Regions from separate parts of the Rhizobium sp. BK661 genome, predicted to be linked through region 2. Evidence: predicted binding sites of a transcription regulator. Region 2 holds the regulator's gene; the other holds the start of a gene.
What was found. Region 2 encodes PhoB, which activates phosphate uptake and scavenging genes when phosphate is short. Its sites were predicted from a motif close to TGTCATNNANCTGTCAT; they were not measured.
Positions count from the first base shown of each region.

Region 1: FHX16_RS23340 (DUF47 domain-containing protein) is a predicted target of PhoB. The motif match lies at 6,418-6,434, and genes of this name have one in related genera.

Region 1 is NZ_JANTYT010000014.1:99,529-109,446, reverse strand. It holds gene FHX16_RS31475 (hypothetical protein) at 1-173, opposite strand, end outside; gene FHX16_RS31470 (amidohydrolase family protein) at 183-290, opposite strand; gene FHX16_RS23370 (flavin reductase) at 374-898, opposite strand; gene FHX16_RS23365 (hypothetical protein) at 904-1,134, opposite strand; gene FHX16_RS23360 (DNA/RNA non-specific endonuclease) at 1,660-3,267, shown strand; gene FHX16_RS23355 (class I SAM-dependent methyltransferase) at 3,800-4,645, shown strand; gene FHX16_RS23350 (DUF1476 domain-containing protein) at 5,262-5,585, shown strand; gene FHX16_RS23345 (BA14K family protein) at 5,678-6,160, opposite strand; gene FHX16_RS23340 (DUF47 domain-containing protein) at 6,464-7,108, shown strand; gene FHX16_RS23335 (inorganic phosphate transporter) at 7,108-8,112, shown strand; gene FHX16_RS23330 (glycoside hydrolase family 3 protein) at 8,180-9,829, opposite strand.
Region 2 is NZ_JANTYT010000001.1:567,217-577,134, forward strand. It holds gene FHX16_RS02750 (substrate-binding domain-containing protein) at 1-80, shown strand, start outside; gene pstC (phosphate ABC transporter permease subunit PstC) at 229-1,710, shown strand; gene pstA (phosphate ABC transporter permease PstA) at 1,707-3,029, shown strand; gene pstB (phosphate ABC transporter ATP-binding protein PstB) at 3,044-3,859, shown strand; gene phoU (phosphate signaling complex protein PhoU) at 3,903-4,616, shown strand; gene phoB (phosphate regulon transcriptional regulator PhoB) at 4,653-5,336, shown strand; gene FHX16_RS02780 (GcrA family cell cycle regulator) at 5,435-5,968, opposite strand; gene FHX16_RS02785 (aspartate aminotransferase family protein) at 6,396-7,592, shown strand; gene argF (ornithine carbamoyltransferase) at 7,636-8,553, shown strand; gene FHX16_RS02795 (Hsp33 family molecular chaperone) at 8,646-9,641, shown strand; gene apaG (Co2+/Mg2+ efflux protein ApaG) at 9,642-9,918, opposite strand, start outside.

The sequences.
Region 1 (9,918 bases), on a different contig from region 2:
GTGATGATCAGGTGGAATCCGTAGTCGACGAGCGAATTTCCATCAGCCTTGCCGTGATAGTCGGCGACGGCTTCGCGCAACGACTGACCGCGGCGCTGAAGGACATAGGTTACGATGCACGTATTGCCTCCGGCCGCAGCACTTCGACTGCTGGTTTCGAATCCGTCGGCCATGACAATTCCCTAGCCCTGATATTGGTCGAGATGGACATGGCTGTCGATTCCACCCGGCAGGACCAGTCGTCCTTTCGCGTCTATCTCCGACGCACCTTTCGACAGGTTTTGGGCCACCGGCAATCCCAATGTCGCAGGAAAAGTCTGCTGCAGTCGCAATCCGGCCGCCGCGAATGACGAGATCAAACCCGGAAACCATGTCAGCCCCTCCCCACTGGATGATACGTTCGATCGAAATAGATCAGGCTGCTGACCGTCGGATGTTCCTGGATCGCCAGAACCTCGCAGATCATGAGACTGTGCGTGTTCACCTCCAGGACCGTGACGATCCCGCAATCGAAAGCGACGCAGGCATCTGCCAGGACCGGCGAACCGGTCGCCAGCGTCGACCATTCTGCACGTCTGAACCGCTCATTCATCGCGATCTTGTCGGCACCTGAAAATACCTGCGACAGGGCCTGCTGCTTCGCCGACAAGACATTGACGCAAAAAACGCTATTTTTCTTCAGAGGCGCATTCTGCAGGCTGCTTCTGTTCATGCAGACGAGCAACGAGGGGGGCGTATCGCTCACGCTGCACACGGCCGTTGCCGTGAAACCAAGTCGGCCAGAAGCACCGTTGGATGTAATGATGTTCACGCCGCTGCCGAGACGCGACATGCCATCGCGAAAAGCACCCGTCGAAACAATCGGCTCTTCGCTTGGCACGGTTTCAATCTCCACCATGGCGCTCAGTTTCCGGGTTGCCTGATGTCATAGCGCGCAGCGAACGCTTGCGCGACATTGATGTCAGTGAGTGCGGGGACGATGCTCTCAGGATGGGGAAACCCATAGTAGTAGGCGTCGGCAGCCCTCTCGTCCGCCCTCGCCGCGTCCAGCACCATTTGAGTGGCCGGTGATGGCGGTTCGAGGAAAATGCGGGTCAGGTCGCATCCCCCGCGTCCGTACTTGACGCAGGCCACTTCCTAGTACCCTCGGCGTTATAACTGTCTTTGCTGCCGGGACGACGGGATCGTATTCTTAATATCAAGCTGGGCCACGTTTTTGGAAATCCGCGCTCGTATTGCTTGGAACGTTCGTCACTTACGCTCGGCGCTTGGCCTCACGCAGGAGAACCTTGCCGCGACGCTGACGTCGATAGGACAGTTGTGAGTGATCTTGGGCGAGGAAAGCATAATGCCTCTATTGACCTGCTGGATCGTCTTGCGTCGGCACTCGCGTAGATGTCACCGCCCTTCTTGCCGCACCGGACCCGTCTCATCCAAGGCCAGCGCCTTTGAGACCCGGTCGAAAGGCAGCTAAATGATGCGTAGAAGATGAGCCAAAAGAGCGGACTAGTTCGAAGGGATGCGGATTTCACCACAACTGTCGGCTTGCCACGAACACCATACAGTTTAAAGTAGTGCGAGATGATGGCCCGATCCGGGCACCATTGCTGCAGGCATGAGTTGCATTTCGAAATGTTCCCCAAGCATATCGAGGAAGCAATGTCTGACCTAACAGATCTCGCAGGTGTCCGTCGCGACCTGGTCACAACGACCGACCGGAAACTCGCGAAAGCAATGGCAGAAATGAAAGGCGCTCCACGCCACGTCGCGGCTAGCCGGGATACTGTGCAACCTGCCGAGTCGCTGGAGAGGCTTGCCATCCGACAGGATCTCCTGGAGCCGCGACAGTCAGATCCCACCGGCTTCGAGCGTGTCATTGGAGAGAGCGATCTGACATCAATCAACTACCTGGAACGCGGAAGGCGGGCTGCTGCAGCCGTATGCCGGTTCCGCATGCCCTCTCCGGGTGGCGAGTGGTATGGGACGGGCTTCCTTATCGGGCCGCGTCTTCTCATGACGAATGCGCACGTTCTCGGCAACAGAAACGAGGCTGGCCAGGCTGAAGCTGAGTTTGCATACGAGCACGACATCGACGGTGTCCTTGGATCGCCCATCCAGTTCAACCTGATGCCGCAGGAGATATTCTTCTCCGATCCGCAGGCCGACGTCACGTTCGTCTCGGTTGCTCCAGTATCGGACAAAGGAATTCCGCTTGAGCGCTTTGGATGGCTGAGCCTCCTGCCCTTGTCAGGAAAGGCGGTCGATGGCGAATGGGTCACGATCATCCAGCATCCAGGGGGCGGCCCGAAGCAGATCAGCATTCGTGCAAACCAGATCGTCAACCTCGATCTGAAGGATCTTCACCTCGAATCGTTCATTCACTACCTGACCGACACCGAACCAGGTTCATCGGGCTCGCCGGTGTTGAATGATCAATGGCAGGTCGTTGCCCTTCATCACAAAGCCGTCGCTGCACCCTATGATCCGGCCAAGCCCAATGAGCCTGTCAAGTGGCTGGGAAACGAAGGTGTCAGGGTGAGCGCGATCTTCAAGCTCCTCGAGGAGCACCGGCTGGAAAACGATGACGCCTTGCGCACTCTTGATCGCCTAGAAGGGGCCCTCGGGTTTACACCCATGGTGCCGGAGATAGCGATCGCTGCGAACAGTGTTCTTGAAGCCGACGGGAAGCCCTACAAGCCAACACGCTGGTCGAAGCAAAACACGGTCTACGGCTACGATCCCAATTTTCTTTCCGAAGCGTTGCCACTCGATGAGATTATTGAGCCGATGAAAGACCAGGCCGCCCCTCTTCTTGGCGGCAACGGCCATGAACTCGCCTACAACAAGTTTTCGGTGGTCATGCACAAGGATCGCAAGTTTGCGATAATCACCGCCGTCAACATCAATGGATCTAAGCTCAGATATCCCTGCGATCGTCCCGGGAGCTTTCGACGCGACGCTCGAATTGCTGCGGAGTATCAACCAGACGGCGAGTTTTACGAAAAAGCCAAGGGAACCGACAAGATCCAGTTCAGCCGCGGACATCTCGTAAGGCGTTTCGATGCAGCGTGGGGCGCAAGCGATGAAGAGGCACGGGAAGGAGACGAGGATTCGTTTCACTACACCAACGCCGCTCCGCAGTTCCAAACCTACAACAACGTCGATTGGGGCAATCTCGAAGACTACGTTCTCAACCAGACGCAGTTGACCGAGCGCAAGGTGACTGTCTTACAGGGTCCGATCTATCGCCCCGACGACCCTCCTTAGTGAAAGGATCGAAAGGGTGGCCCTTGGAAGATACCTCTCTCGTTTTGGAAGATTGCGGTCGTTCAGAAAACGCCGAGCACGGTTTCCGCGGCGGCCTTCATTGTCGGCCAAACGCAGTACGTGGCCGCGCTATACGAAGCCAAAGTCTTCAAGGCACTGGCTCCGTATCGCTTCGAGGAGCTCCGGACCCGCAAGATTCAGACGACGATTGCGACAGTTGAGCAGGAGACTGGTTTGAACTTCGATCGTATCCGGCAGTTTGATTCCCACAACAGCCTGGAGTCAACGCGCCGAACTCGCTGGATAACCTCGGTGAACGACATTCTCATCTAGCGCTACTGCCGGGAACTCGGGTGCGTTGTTGGCATGCTGCGCTTGCGGCAGGCAATGTGCTGGGTATCACCGGAGTATAGGATCAACGTTCTCCCGCAAGATGCGCCGCACTGTGGCATGCCTGTTGGATTGCATCGTGAGCCAGACGGCTCATAGTGAGCAGTATGGAAGATGGAAAGTCTATCACGGAGTGACAGCCATGCCTGGAACCGTCGATGAGATCCGCCAACAGCAACGAGACACATGGGATCGTTTTTCCACCGGCTGGAAGAAGTGGGACGAGTTGGTTCTTGGCTGGCTTGCCCCGTTCGCCGACGCGATGCTCAGGGTCTCCCACCTCAGGGAAGACGCGCATGTCCTTGACGTTGCCGCCGGAACTGGCGAGCCCGGGCTCACCGCGGCAACAATGGTGCCGCATGGAAATGTAACCGTGACCGATCTCTCGGAGCGCATGCTGGCAGTAGCATCCGAGAACGCCTCTCGCCGTGGCCTGACAAATTTCAACACCAGAGTTTGCGATGCCGGCGCCTTGCCGTTTCAAGATGCGTCCTTCGACAGCGTACTCTGTCGCTTCGGCTTCATGTTCTTTCCCGAAATCTCGGTCGCCGCTCGAGAATTTGCACGTGTGGCAAAGCCGGGAGCACGGATATGCGCGGCCGTCTGGAGCGGCCCTGACAAAAACCCCTGGGCAACGACGATCATGTCGACGATCTCGCGTCACATCGAGATGCCCGCCCCGCCCCCCGGCTCGCCCGGACTTTTTCGTTGCGCGCCCGAAGGATTGATGCGTACCGCCTTCGAAGACGCTGGCCTGACAGATCTGCACGAGGAGGAAGTTTCATCTACCATGAGCCACGCGTCTCCCGAGAAATATTGGGACTTCATGACCGACATCGCGGCACCTGTCGTGGCGGGGCTCGCTAGGGCCGATACCGCGACGCAAGCCCAAATCCGCGGCGAGGTTCTGGCCCTGGCGCGAGGCTTCATTCAAGATGGCCAGGTGCAACTTCGTTCAACCGCCACAGTCATCGTTGGGACACGCTAGGTTAAGCTCGATCGAACCTACGAAGGCGATAAATTTGGCCGTTTCGCACCGGAGTTGACTTGATTTGACTGTCTCTTTTTAAAGCCTGCTCACTTCCTCGACGGCGTCCCAGAGGGCGATCGGTTTTTGCAGCACGCCGATCCTCTGCAGTCGACACGCGATCTCGATTTTCGGACCACCTCCACCCAAATGTAGATCCCGCACGACAGCCTACGACGTCTCGTCAGCAGGGAGGCGAAGTGCGTCCTCCTCTGTTGGGCAGGGCCCAAGAACGCTGGCTCCCGCTCCCCGCGAGGCAGATTCGCCAATGCGTCACCATGTTCGGGCCTTGCGGCCCACGAATTTACCCCCGCGCAGCCAGTCCCTTGCCAACCCTTGGCAGTGAAACTACAGGCAAGAACTTGATTTGGGTGCTATGCTTCCGCCATTGCGGAGAAGAGCGCGGCAACTGATTAGCAATTAGACGTTCATGCCAACAGCACGTCGTTCTTAGACAAGGCAATGGCCTGGTCTCCCTTGCTCAATTGGGCTGGCGCGAGCGGAGACCACGAACGTCTAGCACTTCGACACAGTATCTTTCGATTTCGGTGGAATTAAACGCAACGGAGGAGCTTCAATGTCTAATCTGCGCATCGACACCATGAGAATGGCCAGACGAAACAAGCTGGTCGGCATGTGGGCTGCCAATAAGCTGAACCTGGTAGAGAGCGATACGAAGACCTACTCGGACGACCTTGCAAAGGCGGCCTTCGACGTCAATCAAAATGATATTCTTGCCAAGATTCGTAGCGATTTCGACGCAGCGGGCATAGTCCAGTCCGATGAAGAAATTCTGGCGATGATGAACCAATGTTGGCTCAATGCCGGAAACCAATCCGCACAGTCGTCCGACACCAGTGATGGCGCACTGGTGCAAATCGCACGAAACCTTATGAGGTGACGAGCTTCGTTCGAAGAAACAATGACAGTTTCGGTCCGCCCCACCCCTCACAGCAGAGGTGTTCGGCTGCGAAAAGTCCTACAGGGAACCCCTCAATAAGGTCCTACACATTGACGACGGGGTCCATAGTAGGGCTGGAAGGTGTTGTCGAACGCCCTGTAAGTGCGATAGCGCGCGTAACACCAACTGACATGGCTGCCCCCTTGATAGGCGACCGAAGGCTCATACTGGCGGTACGGCCGGTAATAGCCGTAAGGACGGGAATAATAGCCGTAGGAAGAGCCGTAGAACGTGTCATCGTACGGGCCGTAGTACGGCTGTGCCAAAGCGCCGCCAATGATCGTACCGACAGCCAGGCCGCCCAGGGCCCAGCCCCATTCAGATCCGTGGTGATGGTGGTATCCACGGTAATGGCCGCCATACCAGTGGCCGCCTCCTCCATGCCGCCATTGTACGGGTTCTGTCCGCTGCTGCATCTCGACCACGGGCGGGTTGATGGCCGGAAACGCCTGGGCTGGCGTAATTCCGGAAACATTTGTGACCAGGCCCAACGCTACGACGGCTAGCTTTTTCATGACGGCCTCATCCCCAGCGAAGAGGAGGGGCATATTTCCCTCCTGCCGAACCAAAGGTGAACGCAATTTGTCGAAAATCGTTCCCTGCGACGGCGTCGACACCGGAACATGCTTTTCATCCGCCCGCACAGAAATGCCGGACCCAGTGCGCGCCCAGTGAAGAGGACCCGCTGTCCTGTGGCCGGCGTTTGCGTGCTGCTACGAATAAGTTGACCTTGCCATCGGTTTCCCATTGCCCTGAGCACCCCTCCGCATTTATTACCGATTTATGACAGTTACACCCACCCCTGGAAGTGGCCCCTGATGATGAACATTTTTCGCAAGCTGATGCCGCGGGAGGACAGATTCTTCGACATGTACTCGAAGCATTCGAAAGTCGTCCTCGATGCAGCGGAAGCTTTAAACGACCTTCTCAATGGCAAGGACCTTGATAAAAATTGCCAAAGGATTGTGGGGCTGGAGAACGAGGCCGACGACATTACACGCGAGGTACTCCTTGCGGTCAGGCGCAGCTTCATTACACCCTTCGACCGTGGCGACATAAAGGACCTTATCCAGTCGATGGACGATGCCATCGACATGATGCACAAGACTGTCAAAACCATACGATTGTTCGAGCAATCGAGCTTCGATCCGCTGATGCAGCAGATGGGTGGGGAGATCGTCAAGGCAGCAAGGCTCATTGCGGAAGCCGTTACCCTTCTCGATAAGCTTGGCCCAAATGCCCAGCGACTCTCGACAATTGCGGAAGAGGTCACGCGCGTCGAAGGGAGGTCCGATGAACTCCATGACGAGGGCCTGAAAGACCTGTTCAGACGTCACGGGGCTAGGGGCGACGCCATGGCCTACATGATCGGCAGTGAAATCTACGGCGAACTCGAAAAGGTCGTCGACCGGTTCGAAGATGTCGCCAATGAGATCAGCGGCATTGTCATCGAGAACGTCTGATGGATGTTTCGATAGCTTTGCCACTGCTCGTTGGCTTGATCATCATTGCGCTGATCTTCGATTTCCTCAACGGATTGCACGATGCGGCCAATTCCATTGCGACAATCGTGTCTACGCGTGTCCTCCGTCCGCAATACGCGGTCGTCTGGGCAGCATTCTTCAATTTTATTGCCTTTGCGTTCTTCGGCCTGCATGTGGCTCAGACAGTCGGAACGGGGATCATTGATCCAGCCATCGTCTCTCCACAGGTGATCTTCGCCGCCTTGATGGGGGCGATCATCTGGAACGTCGTCACCTGGATTTTCGGCATTCCTTCCAGTTCGTCGCATGCACTCGTTGGCGGTCTCGTCGGCGCAGGCTGGGCGAAGGTGGGTTTCGCTTCGATCGTCTGGAGCGGCTTCCTGAAAACAGTCGGAGCGATTTTCTTCTCTCCGGCCATCGGCTTTTTCCTTGCATTGCTGCTGGTGCTTCTCGTGTCCTGGCTGTTCGTGCGGCAGACGCCTTTCGCTGTCGATCGCACGTTCCGCGTGATGCAGTTCGTGTCCGCCTCTCTTTATTCACTCGGGCACGGCGGCAATGATGCGCAGAAGACCATGGGTATCATCGCCGTATTGTTGTTCAGCCAGGGTCATCTCGGTTCGGAATTCTACGTGCCGTTCTGGGTGGTCATCTCTTGCCAGACCGCGATGGCACTCGGCACCCTCTTCGGTGGCTGGCGCATCGTCCACACCATGGGGTCGAAAATCACGCGCCTCAACCCAATGCAGGGGTTCTGCGCCGAAACTGGTGGAGCATTGACCCTCTTCGGTGCCACTTGGCTCGGCATTCCGGTATCGACGACCCATACCATTACCGGCGCAATTGTCGGGGTCGGTGCAGCCCGCCGCCTTTCAGCGGTGCGGTGGGGCCTTGCCAGCAATATCCTGATTGCGTGGATCATCACGATGCCTGCCGCTGCAGCAATTTCCGCGCTCTTCTACTGGCTGGCAAGCCTTTTCGGTTAGGACCACGCCCACGTGCTTGAAGCTTAGCCAGAGGCGGCCGGCCGCTGGCACGCTTCAAGACAACGCTTCAAAACCCAGCATCTCCCAATCCGCAGAAGGGATCGACCGGGCTGTTGCGGTTCCACGGCACATTGCCGAGCAATGCGTCCACCACTGCCCGCTGCATGGTTTCGGTCGTCGAATAGGCGTTGATGTAGGTCGGCACCCGCGGCGCATCATAGAGAAGATATGGATAGCCAAAGGAGATCATCACCGTCGGGACGTCATGCCAGCCACGCCACATGGCATTGCCGAAATTGCCGGTAAGCTTGAGCCAGTCGAGAAAAATGCGCCCGCGTGTCAGAAGTGTTTCATCGCCGAGGAGGTACAGCAGGAGGTCGAAATCCTTCGTATCGACCGCCATTTGCGGCGTATGTATCGTCACCTCGAAACCATGGTCTTTCAAAAAATCCGGCAGCACAAATTGCTGTGGCCCGGGCCAGAACGGAACGACGATGTCGCCGCTGAAGACGAGGACACGTCGGTGCTTTTTCGGGTCGAGCGGAAGGGTGCTGTCGACATCCTTGACGAGCGTGGGGATCCGCCGCGACACGGCATCTGCATAGGCCTTGTTCCTTTCCGTCTCTACTGTTGTCAGCTGCTGCGGTCGGTGCAGGCCAAGCGCCGCCTTCAGACCCAGCTGGCGTATCAGCGCCTCATCGACCCTCTCTTCCCTCAGACGGCCATCGGAAAGCGCTGCCTTGAGGTAGGAGAGATCCGCATCACAATTGTCGGAAAAGAGAATGACGTCGCAGCCGGAGGAGATAAGCTCCGGCAGATGCTCTGAACGCTTCGACCATGAGCCGAGTCCCGCCATCGGGGTGGCATCGGAGACGATCAGACCATTGAAGCCAAGACGTTTGCGCAACAGTTCGACGTTCAGCAGACGGCTGATCGATGCCGGACGGAAGGCCTCGATCCCGGCCTCCGGTGTGATCAACCTCACGAAACTTGGAAGTGCGATATGGCCCGCCATCACCGACAACGCACCGGCTTCGATCGCCCGCCGGTAGAGCCGGCCAAAAGTGTTCTCCCACTCTTCCATCCCAAGCGGGTTGATCGTGGTCAGCAGATGCTGATCGCGATCGTCGAACCCCTCCCCAGGCCAGTGCTTGACGGCCGAGGCAATGCCATTTTTCTGGAAGACCTCCATCTGCGTGATTGCATGCCGCTCGATCACAGCGACATCAGAACCAAAGCCGCGCGTCGCAACGATGGGGCTGCGGAAAACTGCATTGATGTCGAGGACCGGTGTGAACGACCAGTTGATCCCGGCCGCACGCGCCTCTTGGGCCATGATACGGCTCACCTCGGCGGTCGCCTCCACATCGTCGAGTGCCGCAAGCCCGAGCGGGTTCGGCATCTCTGCCGCCCCTGAAAGCGCGAGCCGACTGCCTTCGAGATCGGCGGAAACAAGGAGCGGCGTCGGCAGGTCGATGTTCAAGGAAGCGATCAGGGCGCGCTCGCTCGCCGCGTCCGCACCGCCGAACCGCGTGATACTACCCGGTCGGAAGGCTTTCAGACGCTCAACCTCGTTGGGATCGCTCCCGAAGAGAACAAGATTGAAAAGTTGAGGCAACCTGTCCTCGCCAGACAAGGAGGCGAAACGCGCCTTGACCCATGCGATGCCGTCACCATCGAGGTTGAATGGAGGATTAGCAAGATGATCGAATATCATAGCCCTTACCTCCGGCCGATCTGCCACGACCGTAGAGTAGTTCACCGAAGCCGCCACGTGAAGCTCGCTATCCACTCGGACCCTAACCG
Region 2 (9,918 bases):
TCGAGTACGGCCTCGTTGCCGCTCCGGACGCTGAGCGCGACGCCATCCGCAAGAGCGTTGAAGACGGCAAGACCATGTAATGACCTTTGCCGGCGCGATCACCAGATCGTGCCGGCATTGCCTTGTTCCGTCGCTGGGACGAGGTTTGAACTTCTCCAAGTTTGAGAGCCGGATCGGTCTGCCTGCCGCTTCCGCTTTTGGAGTCAAAGGGCCTGGGGACCTAAACGAATGGGTACATCCATCATTCTCTTGTGCCTCGTGGTACTTGGCGCCGTTGCATATCTTGCAGCGCGCAGCCGTGCTACGGCACTTGCCGGGGGCAAGTCCTCCGCACTGCATTCGCGACCGGGTTACTATGGCGTCTATGCCGCAATCTGGACGGTGCTGCCTGCACTGATCTTGCTGTGCGCCTGGCTGGCGATCAGCCCTTCAATCATTGAATCGTCCGTCCGTGGCGCCTTCCCGGATGACGTAAAGGCCCAACCGGCCGCACAGCAGAACCTGAACTACGGCATGGTCAGCGCCATCGCGCGGGGCTTGCCGCTGCTCACTGCTGACGAGGTTGCCGGTGCTGCCGACGATCCGGCCGGCCTCCAGGCAAAGCTTGCCGCAAAGGGCGTTCCGCTCGCCGGTCCGCCTCAGCCCTATATGATCGAGGCGGCGCAGAAGCTGAATGCAGAATCCGGCTCCAGCCGCCTCGTGATGACGGCGCTGGTTCTCGTCCTTGCCGTCGCTGGCGCATTCTATGCGCTTCGCGAAGTCGCTCCGCGGTTCCGCGCACGAAACCGCGTCGAGCGCGTCATGCTCTGGGGCCTGCTCCTGGCATCGTCGATCGCCATCCTGACGACAATCGGTATCGTTCTGTCGATGCTGACGGAAGCGGCCCACTTCTTCGCTGCCGTTCCCGCTGCAGACTTCTTCTTCGGGACGGTATGGGATCCGCGCTTCGCCGGTGCTGGCAGCTCGTCCTTCGGGCAATTCGGCTTGATCCCGCTGTTGCTCGGTACGCTCTATATCGGCTTCGTTGCAATGCTCGTGGCGGTACCAGTCGGTCTCTTCGCGGCGATCTACATGGCTGAGTACGCCGCTCCCAGGGTTCGCTCGATCGCAAAGCCGCTGCTCGAAGTTCTCGCCGGTATTCCGACGATCGTCTACGGCTTCTTCGCCTTGGTCACCGTCGGTCCGTTCCTGCGCGATTTGTCTTCGCAGGTGAGCGGCCTCCTTTCCGGCAACTACACGAACTTCATTCAGGCGCAGAGCGTTCTGACTGCGGGTATCGTCATGGGCATCATGCTGATCCCGTACGTTTCGTCGCTGTCGGACGATATCATCACAGCGGTGCCGCGCGCGCTTCGTGACGGTTCGCTCGGTCTGGGTGCGACGCGCTCGGAAACGATCAAGAAGGTCGTGCTTCCCGCAGCGCTTCCCGGCATCGTCGGCGCACTTCTGATGACGGCCTCGCGTGCGATCGGTGAAACCATGATCGTCGTGCTGGCGGCAGGCGTTGCTGCCCGCATCCAGATCAATCCTTTCGAGCCTATGACGACAGTGACGGTCAAGATCGTCAATCAGCTGACAGGCGACCTTGAATTTACCTCGCCGCAGACGCTGGTTGCCTTCGCCCTCGGCATCACGCTGTTCTTTATCACGCTTTGCCTCAACATCTACGCGCTCTACATCGTGCGCAAATACCGGGAGCAGTACGAATGACGGATATTGTTTCTCCGGTTCAAGGCGTTGTCGTCTCGAAGGCGCCTGAACGTCGCGACATCGGCCTGAAGCGCCGCTATGCCGCCGAACGTCGGTTCCGGGCCTATGGGATTGCCGCAATCTCCTTTGGCTTGATCTTCCTGGCAATCCTGCTGACGAGCGTTATCAGCAAAGGCTATACGGCCTTTCAGCAGACGGCGATCACGCTGCCGATCGAGTTTAGCGAGAAAACGATCGACCCAAACAACAAGCGAGCGACCGATCCCTCGGTTCTGGTTGCTGCGAACTACGCGCCTCTCATCCGCGACGCGACGATCAAGGCGCTCAACCTCAATCCGTCGAGCCGTCCGGACCTTCGTGACGCAGCCGCGATGATCTCGAAGGGTGCGCCGATCCAGCTGCGCGACATGGTCGTTGCCGATCCGTCGCTGATCGGCAAGACGGTCAGTGTCACGCTGCTTGCGGACGCCAATATCGACTCCGCCAACAAGGGTCAGATCGACCTCAACGTGGACGAAAAGAACCGCAAGGTGAACGACAAGCAGGTCGGCTGGATGAACCAGCTTGCCGCCGATGGCACCCTGCACAAGAAGTTCAACACCGGTCTCTTCGTCAACGGCAACTCCAGCCGTCCGGAGGCTGCGGGACTCGGCGTTGCGCTGATCGGTTCGCTCTACCTGATGTTGATCGTGCTCGCCCTCTCACTGCCGATCGGTGTCGCAGCTTCGATCTATCTCGAAGAGTTTGCGCCGAAGAACAAGCTGACCGACCTGATCGAGGTCAACATCAACAATCTCGCGGCTGTTCCCTCGATCGTCTACGGCCTGCTCGGTCTTGCCGTCTTCATCAACTTCGCAGGCCTGCCGCGTTCCGCGTCGCTGGTCGGCGGTCTGGTGCTGTCGCTGATGACCCTGCCGACGATCATCATCGCGACGCGCGCAGCGCTCCGCGCCGTGCCGCCGTCAATCCGCGCGGCTGCCCTTGGTCTCGGTGCCTCGAAGATGCAAATGGTGTTCCACCACGTCCTGCCGCTCGCGATGCCAGGCATCCTGACCGGCACGATCATTGGCCTGGCACATGCACTCGGCGAGACGGCTCCGCTGCTCTTGATCGGGATGGTCGCCTTCGTCGCCAACGCACCGGCAACGCCGATGGAGCCTTCGACAGCCCTGCCGGTCCAGGTCTACATGTGGGCCAACGAAGCCGAGCGTGCCTTCGTCGAGCGCACATCGGGTGCCATCATCGTCCTGCTCCTGTTCCTGGTCGTCATGAACTTCGGAGCCATTCTCTTGCGTCGTCGCTTTGAGCGCCGCTGGTAAACGGAGTAGACATTATGAACATGTTGACGGAAGCAGCAGTTGAGAAGGCGCTGGATCAGAAGATGAATACCGTTCCCTATAAGATGATCGGCCAGGACGTCTCGGTTTACTACGGCGAAAAGCGTGCGCTTTTCGATGTGAAGCTGAACATTCGCGAAAACACGGTGACAGCATTGATCGGCCCGTCCGGTTGCGGCAAGTCCACCTTCCTGCGCAGCCTGAACCGGATGAACGACACGATCGATGGTTGCCGCGTTACCGGCAAGATCACGCTCGATGGTGACGATATCTACGATCCGGATATCGATGTCGTGGAGCTCCGCGCTCGCGTCGGCATGGTGTTCCAGAAGCCGAACCCGTTCCCGAAGACGATCTATGAGAACGTCGCCTACGGCCCGCGCATCCATGGTCTTGCCAAGTCGAAGGCCGACATGGACCAGATCGTCGAGGTCAGCCTGCAGCGCGCCGGTCTGTGGAACGAGGTGAAAGATCGCGTTCATGAAGCCGGCACCGGCCTTTCCGGTGGTCAGCAGCAGCGTCTCTGCATCGCCCGCGCCGTTGCCGTCAGCCCGGAAGTGATCCTGATGGACGAGCCATGCTCGGCTCTCGATCCGATCGCCACGGCAAAGGTCGAGGAATTGATCCACGAGCTTCGCGAAAATTACACGATCGTCATCGTGACGCACTCGATGCAGCAGGCCGCCCGCGTTTCGCAGCGCACGGCCATGTTCCACCTCGGCAATCTCGTCGAGGAGAACGACACCGACAAGATGTTCACCAACCCGGACGACCCGCGCACCCAGGACTACATCATGGGTCGCTTCGGTTGATCGCCGACGACGGTAACACTCACGACATTCAAGGATGATCCCTATGGCATCGACACATATCTTTTCTGCGTATGACGATGATTTGAAGTTTCTGACGCGCCGTATCTCGGAAATGGGCGGCCTGGCCGAGCAGATGGTTTCGGATGCGGTTCGCGCCCTTGTCAACGGCGACACGGCCCTGGCCCAGAAGGTCATCTCCGACGACGTGATCCTCGATCACGCCGAACGCGAGGTTGGTGACAAGGCGATCGTTACCATCGCCCGTCGCCAGCCCATGGCCGCCGACCTTCGCGAGATCATGGGTTCGATCCGCATCGCCGCTGACCTTGAGCGCGTCGGCGATCTTGGCAAGAACACCGCCAAGCGCGTTATCGCCGTGCAGAGCGCCGGCGTCCCGCGCAAGCTTGCCCGCGGCCTTGAGCACCTCTCCGAACTGGCGCTCGTCCAGCTCAAGGAAGTCCTCGATGTCTATACGAGCCGCGCTGCCGACAAGGCAAAGTCGATCCGTGAGCGCGACGAGGAAATCGACGCGATGTACACCTCGCTGTTCCGCGAGATGCTCACCTACATGATGGAAGATCCGCGCAACATCACCAGCTGCACACATCTTCTGTTCTGCGCCAAGAACATCGAGCGTATCGGCGACCACGCCACCAACATTGCCGAGACAATCTACTACATGGCCACCGGTGCTCAGCCGGAAGGCGAACGTCCGAAGGACGATACCGCCAACACCGTCGGCGCTGTCACCGAATAATCCTTCCGCGACCGCGCCCCCAGGAGACCGAAACGAATGATTCCAAAAGTAGCAGTCGTTGAAGACGAGGAAGCACTGAGCGTGCTTCTCCGTTATAACCTTGAGGCTGAAGGTTTCGAGGTCGATACCATCCTGCGCGGCGACGAGGCCGAGATCCGGTTGCAGGAACGGACCCCGGACATCCTGATCCTCGATTGGATGCTGCCTGGCGTATCCGGCATCGAACTCTGCCGCCGCCTGCGTATGCGGCCGGAGACCGAGCGCCTGCCGATCATCATGCTGACGGCCCGCGGCGAGGAAAGCGAACGCGTTCGCGGCCTCTCCACCGGTGCCGACGATTACGTCGTCAAGCCGTTTTCGACGCCGGAGCTCGTTGCTCGCGTCAAGGCGATGCTTCGCCGCGCCAAACCGGAAGTGCTCTCCACGCTCCTGAAGTGCGGCGATATCGAGCTCGACCGCGAGACGCATCGCGTTCATCGCAAGAGCCGCGAAGTTCGCCTTGGTCCGACCGAGTTCCGGCTCCTCGAATTCCTCATGGCGTCCCCTGGCCGCGTCTTCTCGCGCTCGCAATTGCTCGATGGCGTCTGGGGTCATGACATCTATGTCGACGAACGCACCGTCGACGTCCATGTTGGTCGTCTGCGCAAGGCGCTGAACTTCTCCAACATGCAGGACGTCATCCGCACCGTTCGCGGCGCCGGATATTCAATGGAAGCCTAGGCTTTCCCCGGAAAGCCTGCGCGACTTTCATAAAATTTCACAAATGAAAAACGGGCCCGCGAGGGCCCGTTTTCTTTGGTCCTTATCCGGCTTCCGGGTCAAGCGACCCGGTTGGCGGCCTTACGGCGCTCGTTTACCGGCTGATAGGCCATGCGTTGATGGTACGTGCAATATGGGGAGTTGTCCGGGGACTCGCAGCCGCAGAAGTGGAAGTCGTCCTTCAGCGGATCGCCGACCGGCCACTTGCAGGTGCGTTCGGTCAGCTCCGTCAGGCCCAGGCGACGCGAAATCGGAACGACCACGTTTGCGGCCGGACGATAACGGACTTCCTCGATCGCATCGATCTCGATTTCTTCCTTGAGCATCGTCGCGCCCTGCTGGCGAGTGACGGTGCGCGTGGCGACGCGAGATGCATAGTTCGGAGCGCGCGGTGCGGATGTCGTGCGCTTGGGTGTCCGGACGGTCGTCGTCGAGCCTCCGGCCTTGGCACGGCCGGGCAAACTCAAACGGTGGACTTTGCCGATGACGGCATTACGGCTTACACCGCCAAGTTGTGCTGCAATCTGGCTGGCGCTCAGGCCTTCGGACCAAAGCTTCTTCAGTTTTTCAACGCGCTCGTCTGTCCAGTTCATGCCCCTGTCTCCGCCTTATTAGCGTTGGTGTAGGCAGAATCCTTCACCGTTGCCCCGGACGTATCCGAGGCAAGAAACGCTTGCTCGATTTTGGTGACTAGTTCCGCCGCATGCAGTCTAGTAATTGAGTTTTAACCTAGTGTGAGGCTGACTCCGTGACAAGAGTCGGTTGAATCCCGGCGAATCGAATTTGGAGTTTTCCCCAACTTGCTGGACGGCAGAGTCATTTCTGCAACATTAGTTGTTGATAGGTCGGACGCCTCGGGATGGCAGCTTGACGCATGCAGCAAAAGCTCAGTTTTGTTGACATTGCAGTGCGAAAAGTAAATAGTGCTGCTCGCCGCCGAAAGGCGGCATTTTTAATTTTCAGGCCCGCCTTCCTTAGCCGGAGTCCGGCCGCTGATGATCAATGACAGGAGATCGCGCTATGGCTGAAGCCGCGCTTTACGATACCTACTCTCGTGCCCCCTTGCGGTTCGAGCGAGGCGAGGGCGTGTGGCTGATCAGCGAAACGGGCGAGCGATATCTTGACTTCGGTGCGGGCGTGGCCGTCACCTCCGTTGGCCATGGTCATCCGCATGTCGTCGGCGCCCTGAAGGAGCAGGCCGACAAGGTTTGGCACCTTTCCAACATTTATGAGATTCCGGGCCAGGAAACGCTCGCGAAGCGTCTGACCGATGCGACGTTCGCCGATAAGGTATTCTTCACGAACTCCGGCGCGGAAGCTTTGGAATGCGCGATCAAGACTGCGCGTCGCTATCAGTATTCCAAGGGCCACCCCGAGCGGTTCCATATCATCACCTTTGAAGGCGCCTTTCATGGACGAACGCTGGCGACCATCGCCGCTGGCGGCCAGGAGAAATATCTCGAAGGCTTCGGTCCCAAGGCGCCCGGTTTCGATCAGGTTCCCTTCGGCGATCTCGACGCCGTTCGTGCCGCCATCACGAGCGAAACAGCCGCGATCCTTATCGAGCCCATTCAGGGGGAAGGCGGCGTCCGGCCGGCGACCAACGAGTTCCTGAAGGCGCTCCGCGCAATCTGTGACGAGAACGGCCTCCTGCTAATCTACGACGAAGTGCAAACGGGTGTAGGACGTACCGGCAAGCTCTTTGCGCACGAGTGGTCTGGCGCCACGCCTGATATCATGGCGGTCGCCAAGGGCATTGGCGGCGGCTTCCCGCTCGGAGCCTGCCTCGCGACGGCAGAAGCCGCATCTGGGATGAAGGCCGGCACGCACGGCTCCACCTATGGCGGCAACCCGCTGGCTATGGCTGTCGGAAGTGCCGTGCTCGACGTGGTTCTCGCGGACGGCTTCCTGCAGCAGGTGCGCGACGTCTCGCTGGTCTTCCGCCAGGGGCTGGCCTCGCTCAAGGATCGCTATCCTGATATTATCGAGGATATCAGGGGCGAGGGACTGCTGCTCGGCGTCAAGGCCGCCGTACCATCCTCGGAACTGCTGCAGGCGATCCGTGACGCTCATCTGCTCGGCGTTCCCGCTGGCGACAACGTCATTCGTCTTCTGCCCCCTCTGGTCGTCACGGCTGACGAAGCCCGCGAGGGCCTTGCCCGCCTTGAACGCGCCGCTGAAAGCCTGCGCGCTTCGAAGGCAAAGAAGACGGCTTGAATGGATAAAGCCTGCCGAAAGGCGGGCGTGATAGGTAAAGACGATGGCATCCCCCAAACACTTTCTCGATCTCTCCGCCGTCGCGGCATCTGACCTGCGGCTCATCATGAACGACGCGATGTCCCGCAAGGTGGCCTTCAAAGCCGGCCAGGGTGACAAGCCGCTCGCCGGCAAGATGCTGGCGATGATCTTCGAGAAGCCCTCGACCCGAACCCGCGTGTCTTTCGATGTTGGCATGCGCCAGCTTGGCGGAGAGACGCTGTTCCTGTCGGGTACCGAAATGCAGCTCGGCCGCGCCGAGACGATCGGCGATACGGCGAAGGTGCTGTCGCGCTATGTCGATGCGATCATGATCCGGACGACCGATCACGGTCGCATGCTGGAGCTTGCCGAACACGCGACTGTTCCGGTTATCAACGCGCTGACCGACGACACGCATCCCTGCCAGATCATGGCCGACATCATGACCTTCGAGGAGCATCGCGGCCCCATCAAAGGCAAGACGATCGCCTGGACCGGTGACGGCAACAACGTGCTGCATTCGTTGGTCGAGGGGGCTGCCCGTTTCGGCTATCGAATGAATATGGCGGTGCCCCTTGGTTCCGAGCCGAAGGATCACTATTTGAACTGGGCCCGCAATGAGGGCGCCGAAATCATGCTTTGCCATGATGCCGACCGTGCGGTCGCCGGCGTCGATTGCGTGGTGACCGATACCTGGGTCTCCATGAATCAGGAACATCGGGCCCGGGGTCACAACGTCTTCCAGCCTTATCAGGTCAATTCGGCTTTGATGGCACAGGCCGGCAAGGATGCATTGTTCATGCATTGCCTGCCTGCCCATCGTGGCGAGGAAGTCACGGACGAGGTGATCGACGGCCCGCAATCCGTGGTCTTCGATGAAGCGGAAAACCGTCTTCATGCGCAGAAGTCGATTCTTGCTTGGTGCCTGGGCGCGATCTGAACCATACTGGCGCCACGTTTGGCCGGAAGGCCCGGTGGCCGCGCGAGCGGATGGACACTCTTGTCCGCCCGCTCTCAGACTAGGAGAAGACCATGGCAGAACCTGCAGCCGCCCTCGGCGAATTCAATTTCGCCGGTGATGATCATGTCGTTCCTTTTCAGGTCGAGGGCCTGGATGTGCGCGGCCGCGCCGTCCAGCTCGGCCCGATGCTCGACGCGATCCTCGAGCGCCATCGCTATCCTGCGCCCGTCGCGAGGCTTCTCGCCGAAGTCGTCGTGTTGACGGTGCTGCTCGGCACGTCGCTGAAATTCGAAGGTAAATTCACGGTCCAGACCAAGGGCGACGGCCCGGTGGACTTGCTCGTTTGCGACTTCTCGACACCTGAGAACGTGCGTGCCTATGCACGCTTCGACCAAGGCCTCCTCGATAAGGCGATTGCCGCCGGCCAGATCGAGCCGGAGCAGCTGCTCGGCAAGGGCATGCTGGCCTTTACCATCGACCAGGGCAAGTTCAGCCAGCCCTATCAGGGCATCGTTGCGCTGGATGGTACAACGCTCGAGGAGATTGCCGGCACCTATTTCCGCCAGTCGGAGCAGATCCCGACGCAGGTGCGTCTGGCTGCGGCCGAACTCTTCGATCGCGACGAAGCCGGCAAGCCGCGTCATCGCTGGCGGGCAGGGGGGCTCGTTGCCCAGTTCCTGCCGGAAGCACCGGAGCGCATGCGCCAGCCGGACCTGCATGGGGGCGACGGCGACACGGCTGGCAGCACCCACAAGGAAGACGATGCCTGGATGGAAGCGCGCTCGCTCGTCGATACGATCGATGCCGACGAGTTGACCGATCCGCAGGTCGGCACCGAGCGGCTGCTTTACCGGCTGTTCCACGAGCGAGGCGTTCGCGTCTACGAACCGAGAGAGGTTTTCGATCGGTGCAGTTGTTCGCGTGAGAAGATCAAGGGTGTGCTGAAGGGGTTCTCGAGCGAAGAAATCGATGCCAGTCAGGAAGACGGCAAGATCTCTGTCACCTGCGAATTCTGCTCCACCACCTATCGCTTCGAGGTGGAAGAGGTGGCGCAAGCTGCCGAGTGATCAGTTCAGGACCCTGAGAAGTCCTGGCGAATCCAGGGAGAAGGCGGGTATTTCGACATTGAAAAGCTCGCCTTCGTCGGTTTCCATCTGGTAGTGGCCGAACATCAGTCCTGATGGCGTATCCAGTGGGCAGCCCGAGGAATATTCATACGTATCGCCCGGAGAAAGGCGCGGCTGCTCGCCGACTACGCCGGCGCCCGTGACCTCATCGACGATACCGTTCTGATCGGTGATGTTCCAATAGCGGTTCACCAGTCGCACGGTTTTGTCGGAATTG